Casimicrobium huifangae: one gene and its partner. The protein of the gene in region 1 interacts with the protein of each later gene in a pairwise test. Links are inferred from orthologs where the notes say so. Each region holds a gene or a part of one and is shown on either strand. Other genes may lie near its edges. The genes, in order: accC and ribD.

Region 1 (16,598 bases):
GAAAGACACATCGGGCATGTCATATGAACTAGCCTACGGCGAGAGCGGCGAAGAATAACCTCTCCATCGAGAGGACGTCAGTGGCGTTGAACAGTCGACATGGCCATCTCACCCGGCGCCACGTGATCCGTCCACCGCGTCCCCGCGCACAGCTCAAACACAAACAACCGGCAATCCAGCGCACCGTTGAATAGCGGTGTGCGTTTAGACGGCTTGAAGCAGATGCCGCTGGGCAGCTCGCGGACTGCGGCGATGAAGCAGGCGCGCCAGCCTTCCATGGTGCGCTTGAGCCGGGCGCCCAAGGCCGGACACTGCGCCTCAGGGAGCCCGCCTTGCGTAGGCGTTGAACCGACACGCAGTGAACGTTTGCAAGCGTCGAAGTGCCCTTAAAATTGGGCCATGCGCCCGTCGGAAGCTTTGACCATTCACCGCGATGCGATTCGCGATATCGCCTTGCGTCATCGCGTTACCAACGTGCGCGTGTTTGGTTCGGTGCTGCGCGGCGAAGATACAGACGATAGCGACCTCGACTTATTGGTCGAGCCAACCAGCGAAACGACGATGATGGACATCGCGCGACTGCAGCTTGAAGTCGCGCGGGCGCTTCAGGTCGCCGTTGACGTGCTCACGCCGCGCGCCTTGCCGGACAAGTTCCGTGAGCAAGTGATTCGTGAAGCGCGCGCTTTATGAACAGACTCGTCATGCGGTTCGCAAAGCGCTCGTCGCGAATGCACGGCGCCGCCTAATCCCGTCGCGCCTCCGCTCCGCATCGGCGCGCTACCGCCGGTGGTGCGTCTCTACGTCTCCCTCCACCACCCGATCCGTCCGCCGCGTCCCTGCATACAACTCAAACTCAAACAACCGGCAATCCAGCGCGCCGTTGAATAGCGGCGTGCGTTTGGATGGCTTGAAGCCGATGCCGCTGGGCAAGTCGCGGTCAGCCGTGATGAAGCAGGCGCGCCAGCCTGCCATGGTGCGCTTGAGCCATGCGCCGACGGCCGGGTACCACGCCTTCAGCTCGGCGAGCTCGTTCAGCCGCTCGCCGTAGGGCGGGTTGGTGAGCAGCAGGCCGCTGGAGAGCGCGGCGACGGGCGCGGGCAGCGTCTCCATCGCCTCATTGGTGAGCGTGACGGCAGCGGCGGTGGCTTCGCCGCCGATGTTCTGCAGGTGGCGGCGCGTGGTGGCGATGGCGTCCTCACTGCGATCATTGCCAAACAGCAGGCCGGCGGCGAGCGGCGTGACACCTTGAGCAGCCTCCTCGCGCATTTGTTTGAACGCGGCTTCGTCGTAGTTACGCAGCTTTTCGAAGGCGAAGGCGCGCTGGGCGCCGGGCGCGACGTGCATGGCGATCATCGCGGCCTCGGTGAGGATGGTGCCGCTGCCGCACATCGGGTCGAACAGCGGCATCTGCCCCGTCCAGCCCTTGAGCGCCAGCATCCCGGCGGCGAGGTTCTCACGCAGCGGAGCCAGCAGGCCCTCACGCCGGTAGCCGCGCTTGAACAGCGCCTCACCTGCGAGGTCAAGGTACACCGTGGCCTTGTACGCGGTGAGGAACACGTGGATGCGCATGTCGGGCATGCTGGTATTCACCGACGGGCGCGAGGCCATCGCGGCGCGGAAGCGGTCGACAATCGCGTCCTTCACGCGCAGCGTGACGAACTCAAGGCTGGTGAGCGGCGAGCGGATGGCGTCCACCTGCACACGGATCGTCTCGCGTGCCGAGAACAGGTGCGGCCAGTCGATATTGCGCGCCAGCCGGTAAATCTCTTCCTCGTGCCGGTACTCGCTCTCGGCCAATTGCCACAGCACGCGGCTGGCGATGCGGCTCCAGAGGCAGACGCGGTATCCCAGCGTGAACGGCCCGCTGAAGCCGACGCCACCGTCGGTGGGTGACACCTGCGCAGCGCCAAGCGTGGCAAGCTCATCGGCGAGCACTTGCTCCAGCCCGCGTGGGCACGGCGCGAAGAATCGCTGTGCGCGGTCAGGAACCGGTTTGGCGTGGACCGACAGCGTGCCAGCGCGCGGCCCGGCCGGGCGCGGCGCATGCTGCAGCGACTGCGGGCGTTGCGGCGATTGGGGCGGCGGCGGCCGTTTCGGCGGCTGCGGCAACGGTGCTGGCTGCGCCTGCGGCGGTCGCTGCGGCAGCGACAGTGGCTTCCGTGGGCCAGGCGGTTTGGGCGGAATGGCCATCAGGATCGCGACAGCGTGCAGCCGTCGCCCATGCCTTCGCGCCACACACGCACCCGCGACACGTTGGCAAACGCGGGCTCCACCGCGCGCCAGACGTAGGTGCAGAGGTTCTCCAGCGTCGGCGCGCCGAGGCCAGCCACTTCATCCAGATAGCGATGGTCGAGCTGGTCACGCACCGCATCGAGATGCGCGCGCAGAAAGCCGAGGTCGCTCACCATGCCGGTCTGCGCATCCGGCGTGCCAGCGAGCGCCACCTCACAGTGATAGGTGTGACCATGAATGCGACGCGAGCCCTCGGCCTCAATCTTGCGCTTCAAGGTGTGCGCAGCGTCAAAAAAGAAGCGCTGCGTGATTTCGTAGTTCATGGCGTGATTATCCATCGCTTGTGGGAGCGGGCTTGCCCGCCATTCGTGGCTGACTCACACACATTCGCGGGCGAGCCGGCTCCCACCAGAAGGAAAATCAGCGGATGCCGATGACCTTGTGCGTCTGCACCGAGAGCCGCCACTCGGGATGCTGCAGGCACCAGTCGATGGCGAGCTGCGTGTTGCGCTCACGGTCGGGGCCGTCCATCGGTTGCACGAAGCGATGCTCAAAATCGAACGAGGCGAGCTCGGCAAAGTCGAGCGGCTGCGGCACTACCACCTTCAGTTCCTGACCGCGACGCTGCACGAGGTCAGCGCCGGCCTTGGGGCTGACGCAGATCCAGTCGATACCCTCAGGTGCAGCGATGGTGCCGTTGGTCTCAACAGCGATCTCAAAGCCGCGCGCATGCAAGGCCGCGATCAGCGGTGCATCCAGTTGCAGCAGCGGTTCACCGCCGGTGCAGACCACCAGCGGTTGCGCGCCTCGCGGGGATGGCGCGGGCCACTCGCTGGCGACCACATCAGCGAGCGCGTCTGCGCTGGAGAATTTGCCGCCGCGCGTGCCATCGGTGCCAACGAAATCTGTATCGCAAAACCGGCAGACAGCGGTGGCGCGATCACGTTCGAGGCCGCTCCACAGGTTGCAGCCGGCAAAGCGGCAGAACACCGCCGGGCGGCCCGCGTTGGCGCCCTCGCCCTGTAGCGTGTAGAAAATTTCCTTGACGGAGTAAGTCACACGAGCCCCGCGCGCCACTTGGCGTGGCCTGCCTTGCGCAGCGCACAGGCCGGGCATTCGCCGCAGCCGTAGCCCCAGTCGTGCCGCTCACCGCGCACGCCGTGGTAGCAGGTGTGGGTGTGCTCAACGATCAGGTTGGTGAGCGCGGCGCTGCCGAGCTGATCGGCAAGCGCCCAGGTCTGCGCCTTGTCGATCCACATCAGCGGTGTTTCAACGCGCAGCTTGCGGTCCAACCCGAGCGACAGCGCGAGTTGCATGGCCTTCATCGTGTTGTCGCGGCAATCCGGGTAGCCGGAGAAATCAGTCTCGCACATGCCGCCCACCAGCACGTCGAGGCCACGGCGATACGCGACGGTGGCGGCGAAGGTAAGGAACAGCAGGTTGCGGCCGGGCACAAAAGTGTTGGGCAAGCCGCTCTGCTCATAGGCGATGGCAACATCACGTGTCAGCGACGTTTCGCTGATCTGACCGAGCACGGCGAGATCGATCACATGATCGTCGCCCAGCCGGGTGCTCCACTCGGGAAAGGTGGTGCGTAGTTCGCGCAGGGTTTCCCGCCGCACGTCCATCTCGATACGATGCCGCTGGCCGTAATCAAAGCCGATGGTTTCGACGTGTGCGAACTGCGACAGCGCCCAGGCGAGGCAAGTGGTCGAATCCTGCCCGCCCGAAAAGAGCACCAGAGCTTTCGAAGGTATCGTCGCAACAGCAGCCATCAGAACGGCTTCACCACAACGAAGATCACGATGCCAAACAGCAGGAACACCGGCAGTTCGTTGATGATGCGGAAGTACCGGTCGGAGTGCGTGTTGCGGTCATCGCGAAATGCGCGCAGGTGCTTCCAGCAGAGCGCGTGGTAGGCGACCAGCAGCAGCACGAGTGTGAGCTTGGCATGCAGCCACGCGCCACTGATGCCGTAGCCCAGCCAGAGCCAGAGGCCGAACACGATGCTGAGCACGGCGCCGGGTGTCATGATGCCGTTGAACAGTTTGCGTTCCATGATCTTGAAGCGCTCGCTGCCGCGGGTATCGCTCTCGTTGAGCGCCTGCACGTGATAGACGAACAGCCGCGGCAGATAGAAGATCGCCGCCATCCAGGTCGTGACGAAAATGATGTGCAGGGCTTTGACCCAGAGCATGGTGATATTCCGGTTGGATTAGAGGCGGCCGTTGCGCTTGACCACCGCCTTCAGCTCGGTCAAGCGGCCATGGAAGAAATGCCCGGTGCCGGGGAACACGGTGACCGGCAGGCCCTGCGGTCGCGCCCACGCCATCACGGCATCCAGCGGCACCACGTCGTCCTCTTCGCCATGAATGACCAGCGTGTCCTTCGGTACCTCTGCCAGTTGAAAACGACTCACCGCCGGCCCCACCAGCACCAGTTGCTGCGGCTGCGAGCGCGGCAGCAGACGGGACTGCACGAAGCAGCCGAACGAGAAACCGGCCGCGATCAGCGGCAGCGAGGGCGACACCCGTGCCCGCGCCCACGCGAGCGCGGCGGCGGCATCCTCGGTCTCTCCAATGCCTTCGTCGAAGTTGCCTGCGCTTTTGCCGACGCCGCGGAAATTGAAGCGCATCGTTGCGTAGCCCAATTCCAGAAACGCCTTGGCGAGCGTCTGCACCACCTTGTTGTCCATGGTGCCGCCATGCACCGGGTGCGGGTGGCAGATCAGCGCCAGCGCGGTTGCAGCGGTCGTAGCTGGTTGCTGGAACGCGATTTCCAGCGGTCCTGCCGGGCCGTCGATCAGCGTGGGGGTGGCGGTGCTCATGCTGACATTTTAGGTGTCGCTTCTGCCCCGGTTTGTGTGGCTGCTGGCTCGGCGTCAGGCGATTTGCCCGGTGCGCCGAACCGCCACAACAGGACAGCGGTGGCGATGAAAGGCCACGCCAGGATCACCGTGTGCGTCAGCCCGTTCAGATGCAGCAAGTGGCCATAGTTCCAGCTGAAGATAGACAGCGGCGCCTTGGCGGAAATGAAGTCAGGCAACAACAGCGTAGTCAGCACGCCGGTCAGCAGCGCAATGCCCGCCAGGATCGACTTGGCGCGACGCGGCAACCAGAACAGCAGCATCAGCGCGAAGGCACCCGTCGCCAGTCCCAGCGCGTTGCCGGGACGCAGCCATTCGTCCCAGGCCACAGGCTTCAGCACCGCCTGGGCTGCAGCGGTCTTCATCAGCACAGCGATGCCAATAACCAGCACCAGCGCAACGCCGCCCAGCCAGCGCCGGCGCATGGTGAGATCGGTGAATAGCCCGATGCCTATCAGCGCCGCGGCGGTCTGGGTCAGCTCCACCACCACCACCGCGGGCTCAAACGCCGCCTGTTGTCCGGGGTGGAAAGTCGCTGCGAACAGGGGAATGGCCGGATTCACCTGCGCCAGCAGCCATACCGCCAACAGGGCGAGCATCAGATCGCCGGTGGCACCGCTGACCACCCAGCGCTCGCGTAGTGCTGCGACCCAACCGGTCAGGCGGTCGGAGGCAGTGAGCAACAAGCCAAGTAGCGCGCCGAGGAACGCGCCAGCGGCGTTGGCGAGCATGTCCAGCGTACTGGCGAAACGCGTTGGCAACCACATTTGCGCAGTTTCCATCAGGAATGACAGGATCACCGCAAAGGCTGCTGTCAGCCCCACGCGGCGCCGACGCGACAGCTGGCGTGGCCATACGAGCACGAGCGCGGCACCAAGCGGAACGTAGGCGCAGATATTGAAGGCAACGTCGTTCCAAAGTACCCGCTGCGGCAGTTGCCAGAGAAAGAATCGGGCCGTCGAAGGCAGCGCAGTCCAGCCGGTGAACGGTTGCAGGCTGGCGTAAACGATGACGCCAACACAGATGATTGCCACCCAGATTGCCAAAGCACCCTGCCGGTGCGGCGTCAGCGGGTCCGTCACCACAACCCCGCGTTATTGGGGGCGCCAGCCGATTGCTGAAGATCAGAGATAGGCGTGATCAATCTTGAAGCCCACCACGTTGGACTGGCTGGCATCGAGATAGAGCTTGACTTCAATCTCGGCACCACCGTCGAGGCCGCGACCGAGGTTGGCTGTCGCCGGCGCAAATTCCGCAGGAGTGAAGACCTTGCGCGCGACCATCTCGCCACTCAAGCCATCGAGGGTCAGAATCAGGTGGGGAAACGCCACTGCCTGCTGGCCGCTGTTGCGCAATGTTGCGGTGAACACCAGCAAACCCTTGTGGGCGGGATCTGCCGCGAGATCAGCACCGACGAAGCCCAGTGCGTCGGTGCGCCGTGGTGGTTCCAGTCGGCAACCGATGTGCTCGCAGGCGACCGCCAGCGTTGGCGCAAATGCCGGGACGCGACTCGCCAGCTCGTCACGAAAGAAATAAGCCCCCTGCGCTGAGAGCGCCACGATAGCGAGCACCGACAGCAGTCCATAGGCCAGGCGCGAGCCTCGGGTTGCCTTTTGCGGCGCTGGTCGCCAGCGATAGTGATCCGTCTCACCGGTGCTGGTTACTGTCGCTGTGCCGGCGGGATTTTCGTCAAACGCCGTTGCCGGAGTTGACGGCGCACCCGCGGCGTCCATGTTCCTGACCTGCACCTCTTGCTTGCCGGTATCGGTCGTCGGAGACGGACTCGGCGCGATGCGCAGCGGGTTCTTGCTGGAAACCGTCGTTGTCGGCGCTGCTGGGGCGGCCGTGCGGGCCGCTGACGGCGCGGGCGCCGCCGGAGCTCCCGCTGCCGTCGTTGACGGTGCAGGCGCGGGTTGCTCCACCGCAGGCATGGCCTGAATGATGGTGCGCGGTGGGTCGCCCGTCTCGTCATCATGTGTGGTGATGGGTGGCAGGGTGCCTTCAATCAGGTGTTCGACGGCATCGAAAATGCCGCGACAGGCACCACAGCGAACCAGCCCGGCGTGCGGCTTGACCTGCTCCGCGCGCACGCGGAACTTGGCGCCGCAATGGGGGCACCGCGTCACTGCTGAAACCTGGGTGATGGCCGTCATGCTGCAATCGTAGCGTAGGCACCCTCGGGTGATGGCCGCGCGCAGGTGCGTGGCTGCGGGCTCAGGGCGCTCGAGTTCCGCTCATGCACACCCAGCCGTCGCGCTCGGCGATCACCGTCATCGCGATCCATGGCGCGTAGGCGTCGGTGATCCGGTCGATCTGCGGCGGCAGGATTCCGGCGAGCGCCAGTTGCCCACCCGCCTTGACGTGAGCGCAAATGGCCGGCGCCAGCACCGTCAACGGGCCGGCGAGAATGTTGGCGACCACAATGTCGAACTGGCGATTGATCTCGGCGTCCGACACGGCGTAGCTGGCGGTCAACCTGTTTGCTGCCGTGTTCAGCCGTGCCGTCTCCACGGCCTGCGGATCAATATCGACACCGATCACCTCAGCTGCGCCCAGCGCCGAAGCAGCCATCGCCAGAATGCCTGAGCCGCAGCCGTAGTCCAGCACCGTGCGTCCGGCGAGCGGCAGATCGCTGAGCCACTGCAGGCAAAGCCGGGTGGTGGGATGGGTGCCGGTCCCGAACGCGAGGCCGGGATCGACACGCAGGTTGATGGCGGCCGGATCGGGCAGCTCGCACCAGGTCGGCACAATCCAGAGCTTTGACGTGATCTGGATCGGCTCAAACTGCGCCTGCGTCGCCCGCACCCAGTCAGTCTCCGGCACCACGCGGAATTCATGCGGACCGAGCACAACAGCGTCACCGTTGACATCGTCGCGCAACGTCTGCCACAGCGCCTCGATATCCTCGGTCGCTACATCGCCATCGAAGAGCGCCGCGATGCGGCTATCGGCCCACCGCTGGGAAAGCGGCATACCTGGCTCGCCGAAGATGGGCTGCTCGGCATCGCTTTCAGCGTGCAGGTCGGCAACATCCACTGCCAGTGCGCCGGCCTCAAGTAGCGCGTCCGCAATCGCGTCCGCTGCGTCACCCTTGACCGGCCCCGAAATTTCGATCCAAGTCATCGCCATACTTCGCGTCCTAGCGCCATGAGGCGCGTCGTCATAGGCGCCGGCGGCGCCGTCGTCTTAGCCGCGAAGCGGCGACGTCCTGCGCGCAAGCGCAAACTACTTCCGCCGCTCGGCCAGCTTCGCCATCCGCTGCTCGAGGTAATGAATCGAGAAGCCGCCCTTGACGAACTGGGCATCGTCCATCAGTTCACGGTGCAACGGAATGTTGGTCTTGATGCCTTCGACGATCATCTCGGAGAGCGCGATGCGCATGCGGGCGATGGCCTGCTCACGCGTGGCGCCGTAGGCAAGCAGTTTGCCCACCATCGAGTCATAGTTCGGCGGCACGAAGTAGCCGTTGTAGGCATGCGAATCGACGCGGATGCCAGGCCCGCCCGGCGCGTGCCAGCTGGTGATGCGCCCCGGCGAAGGCACGAAACTGTTCGGGTCTTCCGCGTTGATGCGGCATTCGATCGCGTGGCCTTTTTTGATGATGTCTTTCTGACGAAGTGTCATCTTCTGATTGGCAGCGATCTTGATCTGCTCCTGTACGATGTCCACCCCGGTGATCAGCTCAGTGACCGGATGCTCAACCTGCACGCGAGTGTTCATCTCGATAAAGTAGAACTCGCCGTCTTCGTACAGGAACTCGAAGGTACCGGCGCCGCGATAGCCGATCTTCTTGCAGGCCTCGGCGCAACGCTCGCCAATCTTGGCGATCAGACGCTCCGGGATGCCCGGCGCCGGGCCTTCTTCGATGATTTTCTGGTGACGGCGCTGCATCGAGCAGTCGCGCTCGCCGAGATAAACGGCGTTCTTGTGCTGATCGGCCAGGATCTGGATCTCGATGTGGCGCGGGTTCTCCAGGAATTTTTCCATGTAGACCGTGCCGTTGCCGAACGCCGCCAGCGCTTCACCCTTGGTGAGGGTGACGGCGTTGATCAGCGCCGCCTCGGTCTGCACCACGCGCATGCCGCGGCCACCGCCGCCGCCCGAGGCCTTGATGATGACCGGATAGCCGATGGTGCGGGCGATTTTGATGATCTCGCGCGGGTCGTCCGGCAGCGCGCCGTCAACACCCGGCACCACCGGAACGCCGGCCTTTTTCATCGCCGCCTTGGCCGATACCTTGTCGCCCATCAGGCGAATGGTCTCGGCGCGTGGCCCGATGAATACGAAGCCAGACTTCTCGACCTTTTCCGAGAAATCCGCGTTTTCTGACAGAAAGCCATAGCCGGGGTGGATCGCCTGCGCGTCGGTCACCTCGGCTGCGGCGATGATCGCCGGGACATTGAGGTAGCTCTGTGCCGACGGCGCCGGGCCGATGCAAACCGATTCGTCGGCCAGCTTGACGTACTTGGCATCGGCATCCGCTTCGGAATGCACCACCACCGTCTTGATGCCCATCTCGCGGCAGGCACGCTGGATGCGCAGCGCGATCTCGCCGCGGTTGGCGATCAGGACCTTGTCGAACATCTGTGATTCCGGCTTCTTGGCCGAGGCAAGGGAGAGCGCCATCGTGATCTTGATCTATTCGATGATGAACAAGGCCTGGCCGTATTCGACGGCCTGACCGGATTCGACCAGCGCGGCCTTGACGACGCCGGACTTGTCAGCCTCGATCTCGTTCATGAGCTTCATGGCCTCGATAATGCAAAGCGTGTCACCCGCAGTGACTGTGCTGCCCACTTCGACAAACGGCTTGGCGCCCGGCGAGGGTGCGCGGTAGAAAGTGCCGACCATTGGCGACTTGACCTGGTGGCCCACCGGCTCGGCCGGTGCCGCCGGTGCAGCGGCTGCGGGTGCGGCGGCCGCCGCAGCAACCGCCGGCGCAGCCGCCACGGCCGGCGCAGGCATGGCGCCCATCATCGGCGCGGCGTAATGCATCATCGGCGGGACAGTGTTGGCGACGGTGCGGGTAATTCGCACCTTTTCCTCACCCTCGGTCACCTCCAGTTCGGCAATGCCGGACTCCTGAACGAGTTCGATAAGTGTCTTCAGTTTGCGCAGGTCCATGCGACGGGTCTCCTCTGCTGGAAGATTGCGGTTGCCGCGGGTGGCGCCGCAGCCGTTGTACTACTGGCGTGTACTACGTGGTTGATGGGGTGTTTGCCGGAGCCGGGTGGGCGTTTGGGCAAATTGACGGCAGCGCCGCGGTCAGCGGTTGCCGTATTCCGTAATCAGGAAGTCGAGCGCGAGGTCATAGCCACGCACGCCCATTCCTACGATGATGCCGCGCGCAATGGCGCTCAGATAAGAGTGATGGCGAAATTCCTCCCGCGCATGCACATTGGTGATGTGGACTTCGATGAACGGCAGCGAAGCGCCGGCAAAGGCGTCGCGCAGGGCCACACTGGTGTGGGTGAAGGCGCCCGCGTTAATGATGCAGGCGCGGGTGCCGTCGGTACGGCTGGCGTGGATGCGGTCAAGCAGCACGCCTTCGTGATTGCTTTGCAGGCAATCGAGCTCAAAACCGGCCTTTTCGGCGCGCTTGACCAGATGCGACTCGAGTTGGGCGAGAGTCGTCGATCCGTACTTCTCGGGTTCCCGGGTGCCAAGCAGGTTCAGGTTCGGCCCGTGCAGCAGGAGCAGGCGAGGCGCCGTCTCCTTGTCCGATTTGCGTGACTTGTCGGCCTTTGCAGCGGCCGATTTAGCGTCTTTCGCCATCAAGAATGACTCGCATCGATCAAAAAAATCAAGGCGAGTTGAATTGAGATAGGCGATAGTTTGCCTGAAATCCGGATTTGTTGCCAGATAGCGACAGAATTTTCCGGGCAATTTGATCGGGGGATGCCGCCCAGCGAGCCCGCGAGGCGCGGCCAGCGATCGAGTCAATCGCCATATGGCTTTGCCACGAGAATGGCTTACAAGCTGGGCTTATAGCCTAAAATTCCATAAAGTCAACTCTTCGCTCTTTTTAGCGTTCAGCCCTTATTGGATGCGGGCTACGGCGAAAAGCTGACCATCCCGTGCCGGCCCATTCCTGCCTCAAATCGGCAGCCAGTCTGGAGCTGAAATTAGCCGATCATCGACGCAATTTCGCTGTACTTGAGGCGACCTACACGACGAAGCAACACTTCTCCGGCTGGCGAAACAGCCAACGAGAACGGCAATACGCTCTGCGGGTTACCCATCGCCTTCAGTTCGTCCAGCCACGCCACGTCAGCCAGCAGAACTGGATAGTTGACGCCGATTTCCTTGACGAATCGCTGCACGGGTTCGCGACGATCAACGGCGATGCCAACCAATTGCAGGCCTTTAGCCCCAAAGTCCTTCTGAGCCTTCACGAATTCAGGCATTTCTTCACGGCACGGCCCACACCAAGTCGCCCAGAAGTTGATCACCAGCGTTTTGCCCTGCCAGGTGGACATCGGCGTCGGTTTGCCACCGTCCAGTCCCTCGAAGCTGGCGCCCAGCAGCTTGGCCTCCTCGCCCTTCACCACGCCGCGCGTCAGCCACCAGTGCCCACCCAGCACGCCCACGGCGCAGGCCGAAACACCGGCCGCGCCAAGCAACAGGGCCCGGCGTCCGCCGCTCATCGCTTCACTCATCGCTCACTCTCACTGACTCACGCGCTTGCGAAACTGCTGCTTGAAACTGGTACTCCCGCCTTCCACCGCCGCTACTTCCTTGCCGTCAGCGGCGGGCCGGAACGTCCGCGTGGTCGGCGGGTAGCAAACCCCGGCCTCCTCCGAGCAGCCCTGAAAGACGAGTTTCAGCTCGCCTGCTGCGGCGGCGGGCGAGGCCGCAACCAGTTGTAACGGCTGGTCGTAAATCTCCACCCGGCCAAAATTCGGGTCCTGCTTCATCTTGCCCTTCGGCAGCGAGAGGTTGACAAGCGCGCGGCCGCCGGCCGACAGCTCGAAGCGGTCACGATAAAGATAGTGCCCCGGCATCACGTCAACGCGCAGCACATACTTGCCGCGTTCCAGCGCCGCCGTGATCGGAAATGCTTCATCTACCGGCAACGGTGCAGGCAATGTTGCGGGAGACGCCGAGCCCACCGGCGCCGACGCGGTGCGTGGTGCCGACGACTGGGCGCTGACGGCGAGCGAAAGCAGTCCGCAAACCGCAACAGCCACCCATGCATTGCGCCAGCCAGCCGTCGCTGGCGCACTTTTTTTGATGGCTGCTGTCATACTATGCACCACGTATTGCGTTGATTTCGGTGGCACGGACCTGCCGGCGCCGGAACCCGTTGGGAGTCATTCATGCCACTGGTAATGCTTGGAATTTTAGTTGCGCTGCCGATGCTCGACATCTACGCCACCCTTCGATTGGCCGAAGCGCTGAACGTTCCGGGCTGGGCTCTGTTTGTTCCAGGCGTCATATTCGGTGTGACCATCTTCAAGCGGGAAACGCGAAATCTGCGCAGCCGTTTCGCTGCCGCAATGCAAAGCATGACGCTGCGCCCCATCGTATTTGACAGCGGCCGCCGACTGCTCGCCGCCCTGCTACTGCTGGCGCCCGGCTTTCTCAGCGACGTTTTCGCGCTGTTTCTGCTGTTGATCCCGAGTCGCGCCGTCGCCCAACCTGCCACCGTCACCGCCAGCGGACCGCGGACGATGGATGGGGAGTTCCGGCGGGTGGAGTAGCGCGCTCAGTCGTTTTTGCGCACCTGATCCACGCTGCGGTCGATTGCTTCAGAACCTGCGGTGGAGGTTGAATTTCTCGAGGTTGCCCGATTCAATGCTGTCTCGAATTTCCGCTGCGGCCGTGTCGAGCACGTCCGGTGCGAGGCCGTCCCGACCAAGTGCCTGGCGGAGCCGCGCGGACAAAGTCGCCCCATTACAGGCTCCGTAGTCCATACAGACTGACCGCGCCGCGAACCCATCGGCGCTGCAGTCGACCGCGATGTCACACAGTGCCAGCTGCAGGGCAAGTCGCCCACCGTCCATGTGCAGCGCCGAAAGCTCCCAACCGTCAATTCCCCGACCGCCCCAGTCGACTTCGACGTTTGATGTGAAGCGCGCCCAAGTTTGAAGCGCCGGCAAGTCGCCCTCGCGAATGGCGCGTTCGATAGCCTCACGGTATATAGCGTTGGTCTTGCGGCGATCATCGTCAGACTCGGGACGCACGGTTGGTTGTCGCGCATTGAGCAAGTCCGCCAGAGGCGACCCACCTGCCTTGACCGACTTGAGTAGCGCTTCGCGCCACGCCCCCACGCCGGGTCCCGCGCACTCTGATTGGGCCGCTTCCATGAGCGAAAAGCGGTACGCAGCCTGCTCGGGCGACAGGGCCACAGGACGCGCCACCTCATCTGGTGACAGCGACGCCTGATACGCCGCCTCGTCCAACTGTTCTCCACGTGCGCGAGCCGCCGCCGCTTCCCGGTAGTACCATGAAACCGCAGCGAGTACCTTGTCAGGCCAGCGCATCGGTATTGGATAGATGCTTTCGGCCCCGGAGGCGGTTGGTCGTGCCATGTACGTCGACATGCAATACAGGCTCCACTGCAACGCTTCAGCGGCGGCTGCCGGGCTTCCGGCGATTGCTGCATCCCATTGCAGGTCCCGCACGCTAAGGTGACGCGCGCGTGTTGTGAACGGCAGTTTCTGCTCCGGCCACATGCGCACAGACGGGGTCGAAACCGATGCAATCCCGCTGTTCAGCACGCGCGAAGGCAAGCCATCCCGTGGCGGCACGCGGCTGGGCGCCGGCGCTTCTGCCGCCGCGTGAGTTTGAGTCGGCGTCGCGTCGTTTGGGTGGCCAAAGGCGAACCACAGCGCGGCGAGTACCACCATCCCGACAAGAACGACCGCCAAACGGCGCTTCATGCTCGCTACCTGCGGACGCGCACTACTTCACCCGCCGCACCAGCAACCAGACCCCAATCGCCATCAGCGGCACGCAAAGCCACTGCCCCATCGTCAACCCGAGCGACAGGAAACCCAGGAAGCTGTCCGGCTCGCGGAAGAACTCGGTGGTGAAACGCAGTGCGCCGTAGCCAAGCGCGAACATGCCGGCGACGCGACCGTCCGGGCGGGATTTGCGCGAGAACAGCCAGACCAGCACGAACAGCACCACGCCTTCTGCAAAGAACTGGTACAGCTGCGACGGGTGGCGCGGGATCTGATCTACATGCGGGAACACCATCGCCCACGGCAGTGACGGGTCGGCCGCGCGGCCCGGCAGCTCGGCGTTGATGAAATTGCCCATGCGCCCCGCGCCCAGGCCCGGTGGCACCAGCGGCGCGATGAAATCCATCACCCGCCAGAAAGGCCGCTCGGTGCGCCGTCCGTAAAGCCACATGGCAAAAAGTACGCCGAGCAGGCCGCCATGAAAGCTCATGCCACCCTGCCACACGGCAAAAATTTCCAGCGGATTGGCAAGGTAGTAGCCTGGTTTGTAGAACAGGCAATAGCCGATGCGCCCGCCGAGCACCACACCAAGAATGCCGTAGAGCAGCAGATCGTCGAGATCGGCAGGCTTCCAGCCCTTGAGGATCTGCTGCCGCGCCCGATAGCGACCGAGCAGCAGAAACATGGCGAACGCGGCAAGATACATCAGCCCGTACCAGCGCACAGCCAGCGGGCCGATTTGAACAGCGATCGGGTCGATTTCGGGGTGAATCAGCATTTGCTTCGCAGGACGAAAAGACGAATGACGAATGACGAAGTCCAGCCGCGAAACGGCCGTTCGTCACTGGACGGACTGCGAGTGTAAGGCGGACAGGGTGGGGTGAGAGAATAGCCAGCAGCAAGCGGGCGTTGCCGCGCTTCTGTTTCGTCATCCGTCCTTCGTCATTCGTCCTCCAAAGAACATGTCCTACAACCGCCGCAGCAAACTCATCACCGCGGGTGTCGCCCGTTCCCCCAACCGCGCCATGCTTCGCGCCGTCGGCTTCGGCGACGGCGATTTTGAGAAGCCCATTGTCGGCGTCGCCAATGGCCACAGCACGTTAAACCCCTGCAACGCCGGCATCCAGCCGCTGGCTGATCGTGCGGTTGAGGCAATCAAGGCCGCCGGCGGCATGCCACAGATGTACGGCGTCATCACCGTCACCGACGGCATCAGCATGGGCACCGAGGGGATGAAGTATTCGCTGGTGTCGCGCGAGGTGATCGCCGATGCCATTGAGACTGCCACGCAAAGCCAGATGATGGACGGTGTGCTGGTGATCGGCGCCTGTGACAAGAACATGCCCGGCGGCATGATTGCGATGTGCCGCATGAACATTCCGGCGATTTACTGCTACGGCGGCACCATCAAGCCGGGGCACTGGAAAGGCCAGCCGCTGACCATCGTGTCGCCGTTCGAAGCGGTAGGCAAGATGGCGGCAGGCACCATCAGCCAGGAAGATTTCGACGGCATCGAAAAGCACGCCTGCCCGACCAACGGCGCCTGTGGCGGCATGTACACCGCAAACACCATGTCGTCCTCGTTCGAAGCGCTCGGCATGAGCCTGCTCGGTTCATCGTCGATGGCCAACCCCGACCCGGAAAAGGCCGACAGCGTGGCCGAATCGAGCCGGGTTCTGGTCGAAGCGATCAAGAAGGATTTGAAGCCGCTCGACATCATCAACAAGAAGTCGATTGAGAACGCCGTCGCGTTGATCATGGCGACCGGTGGCTCCACCAATGCCGTGCTGCACTACCTGGCCATCACCCACGCCGCAGGCATCGACTGGACCATCGACGACTTCGAGCGCATGCGCAAGAAGGTGCCGGTGCTGTGCGACTTGAAGCCCTCGGGCCAGTACGTCATGACCGATCTGCACGCAGTCGGCGGCGTGCCGCAAGTGCTGAAGCTGTTGCTCAACAAGGGCTTGCTGCACGGCGACTGCATGACGATCACCGGCCGCACAATGGCCGAAGAGCTGGCCAACGTACCTGACCTGCCGCGCAAGGATCAGGACGTCATTCGCCAGCCGGACAATCCGCTCTACGCCCAGGGCCATCTCGCCATCCTCAAAGGCAATCTGGCGCCCGAGGGCTGCGTGGCCAAGATCACCGGCCTCAAAAACCCGGTGCTGACCGGCCCGGCCCGCGTGTTCAACAGTGAGCCGGAGTGCATGGACGCCATCATGGCGAACAGGATCAACCACGGTGATGTGCTGGTGTTGCGCTACGAGGGGCCGAAGGGCGGCCCCGGCATGCGCGAAATGCTGGCCCCGACCAGCGCCATCATCGGCAAGGGCATGGGCGAAACCGTCGCGCTGATCACCGACGGCCGCTTTTCGGGTGGCACCTGGGGCATGGTGGTCGGCCACATCGCACCGGAGGCACAGGTGGGCGGATTGCTGGCGCTGGTGGAAGAAGGCGACTCGATCACAGTGGATGCGCACCAGCTACTGATCCAGCTCAACGTGGACGAAGCGACCATCGCCGCGCGCCGTGCCAAGTGGACGGCACCGCCGCCCCGCTACACCAGGGGCGTGATGTCCAAGTTT
Region 2 (4,989 bases), 460 kb from region 1 along the record:
CTTCGGGTGTGCGCTGATGAACGCTGGCAACGTGTTGCACAGCGCGTCAATCGCGGCAACGCGCGGATATTTCGACACATCGACGTTGAAGCGTCGTGCCGAAAACACCTGCGGCACCAGCACGCAGTCGGCCAGCGTCGGCATGTCGTCGAAGCAGAAATGCCCGCTCATGCCCGATTGCTCCAGCGTCTTTTCAAAGGCACCGAGCCCGATCGTGATCCAGTGCGCAATCCAGGCGTTCTTCTGCTCATTGGTCGCACCCAGCTCACCGCTCAGGTAGTTGAGCACGCGCACGTTGTTGAGCGGATGCACGTCGCAAGCCAACGCCAGCGCCAGCGCTCGCACATGCGCACGATCCACAGCGTCTTTCGGCAACAGCGAGGTGTCGCCCAGCCCGGCGTCGTCGAGATATTCCATGATCGCGAGCGATTGCGTCAGCACCGCGCCATCGTCAGCCACCAGCGTCGGCACCAGGCCGGCCGGATTGAGCTTCAGGTAATCCGGCGCCCGGTGCTGCGCCTTCAGCAGATGTACGCCCACGTGCTGCCAGGTCAGCCCTTTGAGGTTCAAAGCGATACGAACCCGGTATGCCGCCGATGACCGGTAATAGTTGTAGAGCTTCATGGTGGTACCAGGGAGGTAGGTTGTTGACCGCGCCGCTTGCCGTCCGCGTCCGGGCTCAGTTCGCGAATGCCGCAATACCGGTCTGCGCACGCCCGAGGATGAGGGCATGGATGTCGTGCGTGCCCTCGTAGGTGTTGACCACCTCAAGGTTGACCAGGTGGCGGGCAACGCCGTATTCGTCGCTGATGCCGTTGCCGCCCATCATGTCGCGGGCGAGGCGAGCGATATCGAGCGACTTGCCGCAACTATTGCGCTTCATGATGCTGGTGATTTCAACGGCGGCGCTGCCCTCGTCCTTCATCCGGCCCAAACGCAGGCAGCCCTGTAAACCAAGCGTGATCTCGGTCTGCATGTCGGCGAGTTTCTTCTGGATCAACTGGTTCGCCGCGAGCGGACGGCCGAACTGCTTGCGATCAAGCACGTACAGGCGCGCGCGGTGCCAGCAATCTTCGGCGGCGCCCAGCGCACCCCAGGCGATGCCGTAGCGAGCCGAATTCAGGCAGGTGAACGGGCCCTTCAGCCCCTCAACGCCGGGCATCTCGTTCTCGGCCGGGACGAAGACCTCATCCATCACGATTTCACCAGTCGTTGATGCACGCAGACCAACCTTGCCCTTGATCGCCGGTGCGGACAGGCCCTTCATGCCCTTTTCGAGAATGAAGCCGCGAATGCGACCTTCGTCGTTCTTGGCCCATACGACGAAAACATCAGCGAACGGCGAATTGGAGATCCACATCTTGGCGCCCGACAGCGAGAAGCCGCCCGGCACGCTGCGCGCGCGGGTGATCATGCTGCCCGGGTCGGAGCCATGATTCGGCTCGGTCAGACCGAAGCAGCCGATCCATTCGCCGGTAGCGAGCTTCGGCAGGTATTTCTGCTTCTGCGCCTCGGAACCGAACTCGTTGATCGGCACCATCACCAGCGAACTCTGCACGCTCATCATCGAGCGATAGCCGGAGTCGACGCGCTCAATCTCGCGCGCGATCAGGCCGTAGCAGACGTAGTTGAGGCCCGCGCCACCGTACTGCTCGGGAATCGTCGGGCCGAGAAGACCCAGCTCGCCCATCTCGCGAAAGATCGCCGGATCAGTATGTTCGCTGCGGAATGCCTCGGTCACACGAGGCAGCAGCTTGTCCTGCGCATAGGCGGCCGCCGCGTCGCGCACCATGCGCTCGTCGTCGGTCAGTTGCTGGTCGAGCAGGAGCGGATCGCTCCAGTTGAAGGTGGCTTTGCTGTTGGCCATGGAAAATCCCCGGATTCGCTTGCGATGAATACTGTTGAAACCGATTCTAGGTGCTGCGCGGTCGCCTTCAGGCCCTCGCCGTCATGCGCTCAACGTAGCGGGCAATGGTGTCGATCTCGACGTTCACCCGGCCACCCTGCTTCAGTTCGCTGAAATTGGTGACCTGAAAGGTGTGCGGAATCACGTTGATCTGGAAGCGCGTGCCAGTGGCGACGTCATCGACGGCGTTAACCGTCAGGCTCACCCCGTTGACCGTGACGGAGCCCTTCTGCGCGATGAACTTGCCGAGATGCGCCGGCACTTCCACTTCCAGCAACCAGCTTTCCGCGAGGTTCTGCCATTTCGTCACCAAGCCCGTCGCGTCAACATGGCCAGTGACGAGATGGCCGCCAAGTTTGTCGGCAAGGGTCAGCGATTTTTCAAGGTTGACCAGCGCACCCACCCCGAGCCCGGTAACCACGCTGAGGGTGTGCGCCGTAACATCGGAGCGCAACACGCCCGTGCCTTTCTCGACGATGGTCAGACAGCAGCCCGAATGCATGATCGAGTCGCCGATCGCGATATCGTCGAGCGGCCAGTCACCGCACGCGACGGTGATGCGCTGGCCGTCGCCAATGGGTTGGTGTGCAGTCACGCGGCCGAGGCCAGTCACGATTCCTGTAAACATTTTTTTGCCTTGCTACTTGCTGCGCAACAGTACGCGCACATCGTCGCCCACGCGGCTGACATCATGAAGGTCAAACTGGATGGCGTCGCCGAGCTTGTCCGGCGCCGCCAGCGAGAACATCTCGCGAGCGTCACGACCGAGCAGTTTCGGCGCCAGATAGACCAGCAGTTCATCAACCAGTCCCGCCGCGATCAGTGGTCCCATCAGGCGTGCGCCCGCCTCGACGTGCAGCTCGTTGATGCCGCGGGTACCGAGATCCTGCATGGTCGCCGCAAGGTCGATCTTGCCTGGATTCGCCGGATCGGGCAGCCGCACCACTTCCACGTTGGCCGGCAAACCGACGGCAACGTGGTCCGAACAGTAGACCAGCGCGCCGCCCTGCAGCACTTTGGCCAGCGGGCTCAGCTCACCCATGTGATCGAACACCACCCGCAACGGCTGCCGCAACGGCAGCGGCGTGCTGACGCCGCGCACGGTCATCTGCGGGTTGTCCTGCTTGACCGTACCGCTTCCCGTAAGCACGGCGCAGGCGCGCGCGCGCCAGCGATGGCCGTCGCGGCGTGCTTCGTCGCCAGTGATCCATTTCGATTCACCGTTGGCGAGCCCGGTACGGCCATCAATACTCGCCGCCACCTTGCAGCGCACCCAGGGCAGGCCGGTCGCCATGCGCTTGATGAAGCCGATGTTGAGCTCGGTGGCATCCTGCTGCAGCAGTCCCACCCGCACGTCGATGCCCGCTTCGCGCAGGCGCTCGAAGCCAGTACCGCTGACCCGCGGGTTCGGGTCTTCCATCGCCGCCACCACGCGACCGACGCCTGCGCCAATCAGCGCCTCGGTGCAGGGCGGTGTCTTGCCGAAATGATTGCAGGGCTCGAGCGTGATGTAGGCAGTGGCGCCGCTCAGATCCTGCCCCTTCGCCCGCGCGTTGCGGATGGCATGCGCCTCGGCGTGCGGTTCGCCGGGACGTTGGGTGAAGCCTTCCGCGATCACCTGACGGTCCCGCACCAGTACGCAGCCGACGCGCGGGTTCGGCGTGGCGTGATTCATTGCCATTGCCGCCAGATCAAGCGCGCGCCGCATGAAAGTTTCGTCGGTCGCGCTAAACATGCTTCGCTTTCTTCGCCGCGGGCTTCTTGGCCGCCGGGCGCTCGACCTCGTGCAACGCGGAGCGGAAGTCCTCGACATCCTGAAACGATTTGTAGACCGATGCGAAACGGATGTAGGCCACCTTGTCGAGCTTGTAAAGCTCGGCCATCACCATTTCGCCGATGCTGCGCGATGGAATTTCCCGTTCGCCGAGGCTGTGGATGTTGGCAGTGATCCGCGCAATCGCCTGATCGACAAATTCAGTGGGCACAAAGCGCTTGTGCAGCGCGCGGTTGAAGCCGGTGCGAATTTTTTCGACGTTGAAATCGAGCCGTGTGCCATTGCTCTTGACTACCTGCGGCATGCGCATTTCAACCGTCTCAAACGTGGTGAAACGCTTGTCGCAGGCCAGGCATTTGCGACGACGACGGATGGCGTCACCCGTCTCGGAGACACGTGAGTCGATCACCTGCGTATCAAGGGAGCCGCAAAATGGACATTTCATGCGGATGCGTTCGTAGTGGAGCTTGGAAAGAGCCAGCGACGGCGGTATTCGCAGTGTATCGGGTCAATCTGCGGCGCGCGGGATTAGTCTACCGACCTGTTTCGTCGTCAATCTCACACGGTCCCGCTAATGACAATGCGATTCAGTTCGCTCAGCACGTAGTTGACGCTCTGCTCACGCACCGCATTGCGGTCACCCGCGAAGTGGCGGGTCGTCGCCCGTACCGAAATTGCTTCCTGCCGCGTCTGCGGATCGTCGGTCGGCCTCAGTGCAAAAGCAAAGCACACCATCCCCACAGGTTTGGCAGGGCTACCGCCGATTGGCCCGGCGACACCAGTGACCGAATAAGCCAGGTTGGGGGCATTGCTTTGGTCGGCGCACCGCAAGGCGCCGCAAGCCATTTCACGCGCCGTCTGCTCGCTCACCGCACCGAAGGCATCGAGCGTTGACGCATTGACACCAAGCAGATCCATCTTGGCCTCGTTGCTGTAAGTCACCAAAGCACGGTCCACCCAGGCCGACGAACCGCTGACGCTGGTGAGCACCGCAGAGATCAGGCCACCCGTGCAACTCTCGGCACCGGCGATCACCCGCCGCTGCGCCACGCAGTTTTCGCCGAGATGTGCCGCCAGCTTGATCCACTCATCGAACAACGCGTGCATCGCTGTGCCCTCAAACGAAACGAATCCACAGCGCCATGACAAACATCGTCAGCGCCGCTGCGACCAGATCGTCCAGCATCACCCCGACCGCGCCCTTGACGTTGCGATCAGCCCAGCCGACCGGCCCGGGTTTGCGGATATCGAAAAAGCGGAACAGCAGAAACGCCGAGGCCTGCTTCCACATGGCGCCGGGCAACATTGC

The links.
Region 2: the proteins of accC (region 1) and ribD interact in binary tests that used the Escherichia coli proteins (3 or more experiments, as listed by UniProt). The link is inferred for Casimicrobium huifangae from one-to-one orthologs.

The regions. Positions count from the first base shown.
Region 1 is NZ_CP041352.1:874,630-891,227, reverse strand. What follows is about bases 7,504-10,451. They hold accC (acetyl-CoA carboxylase biotin carboxylase subunit), read right to left. Parts: upstream 9,683-10,451; coding sequence 8,324-9,682; downstream 7,504-8,323. Other genes in these bases: aroQ (type II 3-dehydroquinate dehydratase), read right to left, coding at 10,364-10,451; accB (acetyl-CoA carboxylase biotin carboxyl carrier protein), read right to left, coding at 9,737-10,222; prmA (50S ribosomal protein L11 methyltransferase), read right to left, coding at 7,504-8,227. Outside these bases: FKL89_RS04055 (hypothetical protein), read left to right, coding at 1-58; FKL89_RS04050 (hypothetical protein), read right to left, coding at 78-302; FKL89_RS04045 (nucleotidyltransferase family protein), read left to right, coding at 400-690; FKL89_RS04040 (THUMP domain-containing class I SAM-dependent RNA methyltransferase), read right to left, coding at 778-2,190; FKL89_RS04035 (6-carboxytetrahydropterin synthase), read right to left, coding at 2,190-2,555; queE (7-carboxy-7-deazaguanine synthase), read right to left, coding at 2,653-3,291; 7-cyano-7-deazaguanine synthase QueC, read right to left, coding at 3,288-4,007; protoporphyrinogen oxidase HemJ, read right to left, coding at 4,007-4,429; FKL89_RS04015 (alpha/beta hydrolase), read right to left, coding at 4,448-5,059; FKL89_RS04010 (VanZ family protein), read right to left, coding at 5,056-6,180; FKL89_RS04005 (DUF3426 domain-containing protein), read right to left, coding at 6,223-7,251; more of prmA, read right to left, coding at 7,313-7,503; more of aroQ, read right to left, coding at 10,452-10,873; FKL89_RS03980 (TlpA family protein disulfide reductase), read right to left, coding at 11,224-11,745; FKL89_RS03975 (protein-disulfide reductase DsbD N-terminal domain-containing protein), read right to left, coding at 11,767-12,345; FKL89_RS03970 (FxsA family protein), read left to right, coding at 12,430-12,801; and 3 more genes. UniProt on the Escherichia coli protein: This protein is a component of the acetyl coenzyme A carboxylase complex; first, biotin carboxylase catalyzes the carboxylation of the carrier protein and then the transcarboxylase transfers the carboxyl group to form malonyl-CoA.
Region 2 is NZ_CP041352.1:1,340,063-1,345,051, reverse strand. The notes cover bases 1,595-4,583. They hold ribD (bifunctional diaminohydroxyphosphoribosylaminopyrimidine deaminase/5-amino-6-(5-phosphoribosylamino)uracil reductase RibD), read right to left. Parts: upstream 3,642-4,583; coding sequence 2,547-3,641; downstream 1,595-2,546. Other genes in these bases: FKL89_RS06260 (CinA family protein), read right to left, coding at 4,239-4,583; nrdR (transcriptional regulator NrdR), read right to left, coding at 3,634-4,125; FKL89_RS06275 (riboflavin synthase), read right to left, coding at 1,935-2,534; FKL89_RS06280 (acyl-CoA dehydrogenase), read right to left, coding at 1,595-1,867. Outside these bases: maiA (maleylacetoacetate isomerase), read right to left, coding at 1-624; more of FKL89_RS06280, read right to left, coding at 680-1,594; more of FKL89_RS06260, read right to left, coding at 4,584-4,787; FKL89_RS06255 (phosphatidylglycerophosphatase A family protein), read right to left, coding at 4,798-4,989. UniProt on the Escherichia coli protein: Converts 2,5-diamino-6-(ribosylamino)-4(3h)-pyrimidinone 5'-phosphate into 5-amino-6-(ribosylamino)-2,4(1h,3h)-pyrimidinedione 5'-phosphate.